Regions from separate parts of the Listeria sp. MAN/IMW/UF464 genome, predicted to be linked through region 3. Evidence: riboswitches for the same ligand, from Rfam matches in the RefSeq annotation. Region 3 holds a riboswitch; each other region holds the start of a gene.

Region 1 (2,265 bases), on a different contig from region 3:
CGACACGAAGTTCTTTACTTGAGAGGGTAGACAAATTCTTCCCGTCAATTAAAACTTGGCCGGCATCAGGACGTTCAAGCAAGTTGATGCAACGAACGAGGGTACTTTTTCCGGCGCCACTGTAACCAACGACACCGAAAATTTCTCCTTTTTCGACTGTAATAGAAACATTTTTGACGGCTTCTACGGTTTTTCCATTTACGTTAAATGACTTTGAAACTTGATGTAATTCGATCAAAATAAAACAACTCCCTAGAATGCAGGTACTACAGACCCATTAAATTCTTTTTCAATAAATGCTTTTACGTCATCAGAATGGTAGTATTTTTCTAATGTTTTAACGACTTCATCATCTTTGTTTTCGCTACGGATAACAAATACGTTTGGATATGGATTGTCTTTTGTTGGTTCATGGTAAATTGCGTCTTTATTAATAGAAAGTCCAGCACCCATTGCGAAGTTAGTATTAATAGCTGCTGCTGCAACTTCATCTAATTGTGCAGGGATTTGAGAAGCTTCCAGTTCAACGATTTCAAGGTCAAGTGGGTTTTCAGCAATGTCTTTTTTCGTTGCTTTTTCTTCCACGCCATCTTTTAATTTAATAATGCCAGCATCTTCAAATAGTTTTAAACCACGGTATTCGTTACTTGGATCGTTTGGAACGGCAATTTTGTCGCCTTTTTTCAGGTCTTTTAAGTCTTTAATATCGTTAGAGTAAACACCCATTGGGAATGCTACTGTTTTAAAAGCAACGTCTAATTTGTAGCCTTTATCTTTCTTTTGTTGCTCTAAGAACGGGATTGTTTGGTAGTTATTCGCATCGAGGTCACCGTCGTTTAAAGCTGTATTTGGTGTATTATAATCATCAAAAGTTTTGATTTTGATTTCAAGGCCGTCTTTTTTCGCTAATTTTTGAACTTCTTCAGCGATTTGTTGGTGAGGTCCTGCTGTTGTTCCAATGGTGATTTCTTTTGTGCTTAAGGCTTTATCGTCACTTCCGCCTCCACATGCTGCTAACCCTAGAATAAGGCTTGATGCAAGTAAAATTCCTAACCCTTTTGTTAATTTTCTCATCTTTTTTTCCTCCCTAGTATGTTGATTATTTATCCAGATTTATTCATGAAAGCAATAAAAAAACTTCTCTATTTAGAATAGAGAAGTGGAAAGTCGAACATATCCAGCTCCTCTTATCTACCAAAACGGAATACACCATTTTGCTGGAATTAGCACCTTCACTTTACGCTTAAATAAAGTTAGGTTGCCGGGCTTCATCGGGCCAGTCCCTCTGCCGCTCTCGATAAGAGAAAATATTTTAGAAAAACCTGTTAGTTAAAAATATACGCATTTTAAGATAATTTGTCAATGCTTTTTTAAGTTTAAAAAAAATCATACTGGACAAATACTTCAGAAAACTTTACTATTTTAATCAATGAAACTTGAAAAGGACGGGTGCCAAATGAAAATTTCCAAACGCTTGCAAAATTTACCAGATCAATTTTTTTCTAGCCTTGTAGAAAAAGTGGGAAAGAAAGTGGCAGAAGGTTATGACGTGATTAATCTAGGTCAAGGAAATCCAGACCAGCCAACACCCAAGCATATCGTGGAAGCAATGAAAGCAGCTTCAGAAAATCCAATCAATCATAAATATTCGTTGTTTCGTGGAAAACAGGAACTTAAACAAGCCGCGGCTGATTTTTATGCGCGTGAATATAATGTAACCATTGATCCAAATACAGAAGTAGTCATTTTATTTGGGACGAAAACAGGGCTTGTTGAACTGCCAATGTGTTTAATGGATCCAGGTGATGTAATGCTTTTACCAGATCCGGGCTACCCAGATTATTTATCAGGAGCAGTTTTAGGAGAAGTTCAGTTCGAAACAATGCCACTTATTGCTGAAAATAACTTTTTACCAGATTTTAATAAAATTCCTGAAGAAATCGCAAAAAAAGCGGAGTTGATGTATTTAAATTATCCGAATAACCCCACTGGCGCGGTTGCTACGACTCACTTTTTTGAAGAAACGGTTGCTTTTGCTAAAGAAAACAATATTACGATTGCACATGATTTTGCTTATGGTGGTATTGGTTTTGATGGGAAGAAACCGATTAGCTTTTTAGAAACTCCAGGGGCGAAAGAGGTTGGAATCGAACTTTATACGCTTTCGAAAACATATAATATGGCTGGCTGGCGCGTAGGATTTGCTGTTGGGAATAAAGACGTTGTCGAAGCAATCAACCTCATTCAAGATCATATGTATGTAAG
Region 2 (2,265 bases), on a different contig from region 3:
ACTTGCCTTTCTTCTTGTCAGGTATTTTAGTATTGATTGCTTGGAGTCTTGTTTGGTTTATTCGAAATGATTTCGTGGGAGAAAAGGCTGTTATTCGGAAAATTTCTTTTTGGGGAAGTATAAAACGCTTTTCGGGCGTATTTAAGATGGCTTGGGTTGCGATGATTCCACCGTTTTTGTATGGGATTCTTGAAACCGGACTTAATGCGACATTTCCAGTTGTAGGGTTGCGAGACGGGCTTGATACAATGATGATTGCGATGATTATTTCTTCTTTTTCAGTTGGGACGATTATTTTTCAAGTGCCGATTGGGATTATTAGTGATAAATTTGGTCGGGATAAAATGTTACCGCTTTTGACTGGAGCAGGGGCTGTGGTTTTTGTATTAACAGCGTTTGTTAAGATACCTATTTTCTTTGTGATATTTTTCTTTATTTTGGGGATATTGCTAGGCTCGCTTTATTCACTAGGGTTATCTTATATGACTGATTTGACGCCGCTTGAACTACTTCCGGCTGGAAATATTTTGGTAGGAATGTTCTTTAGTTTAGGGAGTATTATTGGTCCGAGTGCAACGGGGATGATGATAGGGATTTTTGGAAATCAAATATTTTATTTTGTGGTCGCTGGAATCCTTTTGCTAGGCTGTTTATTATTAGCTTTGGGAGGACGGAAGGAAGCACATTGAAAGAAAATAAAAATTTAATGATTGACAGTTTTTAGTTGCAAGTGGTATGATGATTTCAATCCAATTTAAGTGATTAAAAAAACTAAATAAATTACTCTTATTATGAGTGGTAGAGGGACTGGCCCGTTGAAACCCAGCAACCTTTCAATTCGTTGAAAAGGTGCTAAATCCTGCGAAGTGTGATGCTTCGAGAGATAAGAGAGACTTAAAAAGTTTCACTGTATTTGTGTATCGAAACTTCCAAACCTCTCTAGTTCTCTAGGGAGGTTTTTTATTGGCAAAAAATTGAGAGGATAAGGTGATAGGTATGGTAAAGGCGATTAGTTCAAACTTGGGGTATCCGAGACTTGGGGAGAAACGTGAATGGAAACGTGCGCTAGAAAAGTTTTGGAATGGTGCGATTTCAGAAGAGGAATTATTGGCGGAAACAAAAGCTCTAAGATTACATGCGCTAAAGAAACAACAAGATAAAGGAATTGATTTGATTCCAGTTGGTGACTTTAGTTTTTATGATCAAGTGCTAGATACGAGCGTTACATTTGGGATTATTCCAAAACGCTTTCAACATGATGGTGGGAAGGTTTCGCTAAATACATATTTTGATATTGCGCGTGGTAAGAGTGACGCGGTTGCTTCTGAAATGACTAAATGGTTCAATACTAACTATCACTACATCGTGCCAGAACTTGCTGAAGCTGATCCTAAAGTATTAGATAACCGGGCGCTTTACTACTACGAAGAAGCGAAAAACGAGCTTGGGATTGAAGGGAAGCCAGTACTAGTTGGTCCAGTTACTTATTTAAAACTTGGAAAAGGTAGCGATGCAGAAAGCTTTGAAATATTATTAGATAAATTTATTCCAGCGTATATTGAAATTTTGAAAGAGCTTGAAACTGCTGGTGCTACGTGGGTTCAAATTGACGAACCTTATCTTGCAACTAGTTTTGATAAAAAAGAAATTGCTTTATTTGAAAAAGTATACAAAGCGTTTCATGATGCTGTACCAAACTTGAAAATAGAGTTACAAACTTATTTTGAAAGTTTGGATTATTATGAAGAGGTTGTTAATTTGCCAGTTGCGGCGGTTGGAATTGATTTTGTTCATGATCACGGCGATTCGATTAAAGCGTTGAAAGCTCACGGATTTCCGCAAAATAAATATTTAGCGGCTGGGGTGATTGATGGTCGAAATGTTTGGCGCAGTGATTTGGATGCGAAATTGGCACTCCTTACTGACATCGCTCATTATGTGGCGGAGGATAAATTGATTGTCCAACCATCGAATTCATTATTACATGTACCAGTAACAAAACTAAGCGAACCTGATTTAGATGAAGTGATTCTAGGCGGCTTATCATTTGCTGATCAAAAATTAGATGAAATTGCAATTTTAACGAAAGCTTTAACAGAAGGTGCGGAAAGTGTGGCTGCTGAGCTAAATGAAGCTCGTGAGGCTGTAAAAGCGCTTAATGAATCAAGCCATCGAAATAATTTAGAAGTTCAAGCGGCGATTGCTAATTTAGAAAATGTTCGGGTTGACCGAGAATTACCATTTGCAGAACGAATCAAATTACAA
Region 3 (2,265 bases):
TAAAATATCTTTATTATTTCAATAACTGGCTTGAAAGTCAATGACTGGGATGCTTTTTCGGGACGTTTTCTTTTAGTAGATGAGTGGAATATACTAAGAGTAAGGAAACTTTGGCGAAGGAGGTAATCAGATGGAAGAAGAAACATTATTAGAACAAGGCTACCGTAAGTATCGCGGGGCAGAAGTAGATATTTATTTTAATACGAATATTTGCGCACATTCCGGTAATTGTGTAAAAGGTAACGCAGAACTTTTTAATTTGGATAGAAAACCATGGATTATGCCAGATAACGTACCAAAAGAAGAGGCAAAACGGGTGATTCATACTTGCCCAAGTGGAGCGCTTCAGTATATAGAGAAATAGGAGGATAACAAATGGAATATAAAAACGGTGAAAATAGAATTTATGCGGTAAATGATGAAGGTGTCGAGGTTGGTGAAGTGACTTTTGTGCCAACTGGGGAAGATATGTTTATTATTGACCATACTGGGGTGGATGATGCGGCTCGTGGTCAAGGAATAGCTCAAGAACTTGTGAAACGCGCTGTCGAGAAAGCAAAAACAGAAGGAAAGAAAATTATTCCACTTTGCCCGTTCGCTAAAGCTGAGTTTTCTAAGAAGCCAGAATATCAAGAAGTACAAGCCGATAAATAATAGGCGTAGACTGGGAACAAATCCCAGTCTATTTTTTTATAAAATAAATTTTAAAAATCCAGTTTTCTCTTCTTGACATCTGGTTCTTTTCAGTGTATCTTTAATTCACAGTAAACTTATAGGAATAATAGTATTACAATTTCTTATCCAGAGTGGTGGAGGGAATCGGCCCAGTGAAACCCGGCAGCGGAGCGCAAGTTCTATGCTAATTCCGATCAGAAGTAATATTCTGGCAGATAAGTAGTAGCTTTTAATGAGGCGCTTCGATTCTGACCAAAAAACAGAGGAAGCGTTATTTTTAGCGCTTAAAGAGGGGAGTTTTTGTTAGATGAAGAAATTTTTATTAGTAGCGGTTATCTCAGTTTTTGCCTTGGTGTTAACGGCTTGCGGAGGCTCTGGCGCTAGTTCAGACAAAGCAAACGGTTCAGGCAAAGCGAAAGACGGCGGCTCTCTAATTATCGGCGTTACTGGAGATCCAGAAGTTATCAATCCGAACTACGCTTCTGATCGTGTAACATTAACGATTCAACAAGCTGTATACGCACCGCTATTTTGGGAAGTTGACGGGAAACCGGCACTTGCAAAAAGCTTAGATATTTCAGACGACAACTTAACTTACACTGTGAAACTAAAAGATGGTTTAACTTGGCATGACGGCAAACCTTTGACTGCAGATGACGTAGTATTTACTGTAAATTCTATTTTAGATACAAAACAAAACAGCCCGAACCGCGGCAACTTTGTTTTTGATGATAAACCTGTAAAAGTAGAAGCAGTGGACGATACAACGGTGAAATTCACTTTACCAACTGTTGCTCCAGCCTTTGAAAATACAATTAAAACATTCTTCCCAATTCCAAAACACATTTTTGAAGGGGTAGAAAACATCGAGAAAAGTGATAAAAACAAAAATCCAATCGGCTCAGGTCCGTACAAATTTGTTGAATACAAAACAGGTGAATATGTTTCCCTAGAACGGTTCAACGACTATTTTGACGGCAAACCAAAATTGGATAAAGTTACTTTCCGAATCACAAAAGACCAAAACGCAGCTAATTTAGCACTGCAAAATGGCGAAATTAACTTAAAATCCATTCAACCTTCTGATAGAAAAAAAGTAGAAAAAGCGAGCGCGGTAAACATTATCACTTACCCGGAAAACCGCTTAAGCTATGCAACGTTCAACGAAAACCAACCAGCTCTTAAATCAAAAGAACTTCGCCAAGCCCTTTCTTATGCGCTTGACCGTGAAGAAATCATTGATGCAGCTTACGGTTCAGATGAATACGCAAAACCAGCTTCTTCGTTCCTAACAGAAAACACGAAATACTTCACGGATAAAGTAGAAACATACGACCAAGACATTGCCAAAGCGAAAAAATTAGTAAAAGAAAGCGGTTTTGATACAAGCCAAAAACTAACTGTTTACTATTTAAACAACAGTAAATCACAAGAAAGTATCGCGCTTTACTTACAACAACAATACAAAGAAATCGGCGTGACACTTGACTTGAAACCAACAGATCCAAATGCACTAAGCAACATCACACTTGACCGCAAAAACGCAGACTACTCTATCGCACTAAATGGTTATATCATGGGGAACGATCC

Evidence for each region. Region 3 has a riboswitch for S-adenosylmethionine ahead of AC4PG0_RS10305 (ABC transporter substrate-binding protein). Riboswitches for the same ligand answer to the same signal wherever they lie in the genome.
Region 1: another riboswitch for S-adenosylmethionine. It lies ahead of AC4PG0_RS06950 (MetQ/NlpA family ABC transporter substrate-binding protein); the one in region 3 lies ahead of AC4PG0_RS10305 (ABC transporter substrate-binding protein).
Region 2: another riboswitch for S-adenosylmethionine. It lies ahead of metE (5-methyltetrahydropteroyltriglutamate--homocysteine S-methyltransferase); the one in region 3 lies ahead of AC4PG0_RS10305 (ABC transporter substrate-binding protein).

The regions. Positions count from the first base shown of each region.
Region 1 is NZ_JBZWZP010000001.1:1,360,756-1,363,020, reverse strand. It holds gene AC4PG0_RS06955 (methionine ABC transporter ATP-binding protein) at 1-238, opposite strand, end outside; gene AC4PG0_RS06950 (MetQ/NlpA family ABC transporter substrate-binding protein) at 253-1,074, opposite strand; SAM riboswitch class I at 1,185-1,304, opposite strand; gene AC4PG0_RS06945 (pyridoxal phosphate-dependent aminotransferase) at 1,457-2,265, shown strand, end outside.
Region 2 is NZ_JBZWZP010000001.1:2,645-4,909, forward strand. It holds gene AC4PG0_RS00115 (MFS transporter) at 1-689, shown strand, start outside; SAM riboswitch class I at 784-890, shown strand; gene metE (5-methyltetrahydropteroyltriglutamate--homocysteine S-methyltransferase) at 997-2,265, shown strand, end outside.
Region 3 is NZ_JBZWZP010000003.1:87,634-89,898, reverse strand. It holds gene AC4PG0_RS10315 ((4Fe-4S)-binding protein) at 131-364, shown strand; gene AC4PG0_RS10310 (GNAT family N-acetyltransferase) at 376-654, shown strand; SAM riboswitch class I at 795-897, shown strand; gene AC4PG0_RS10305 (ABC transporter substrate-binding protein) at 983-2,265, shown strand, end outside.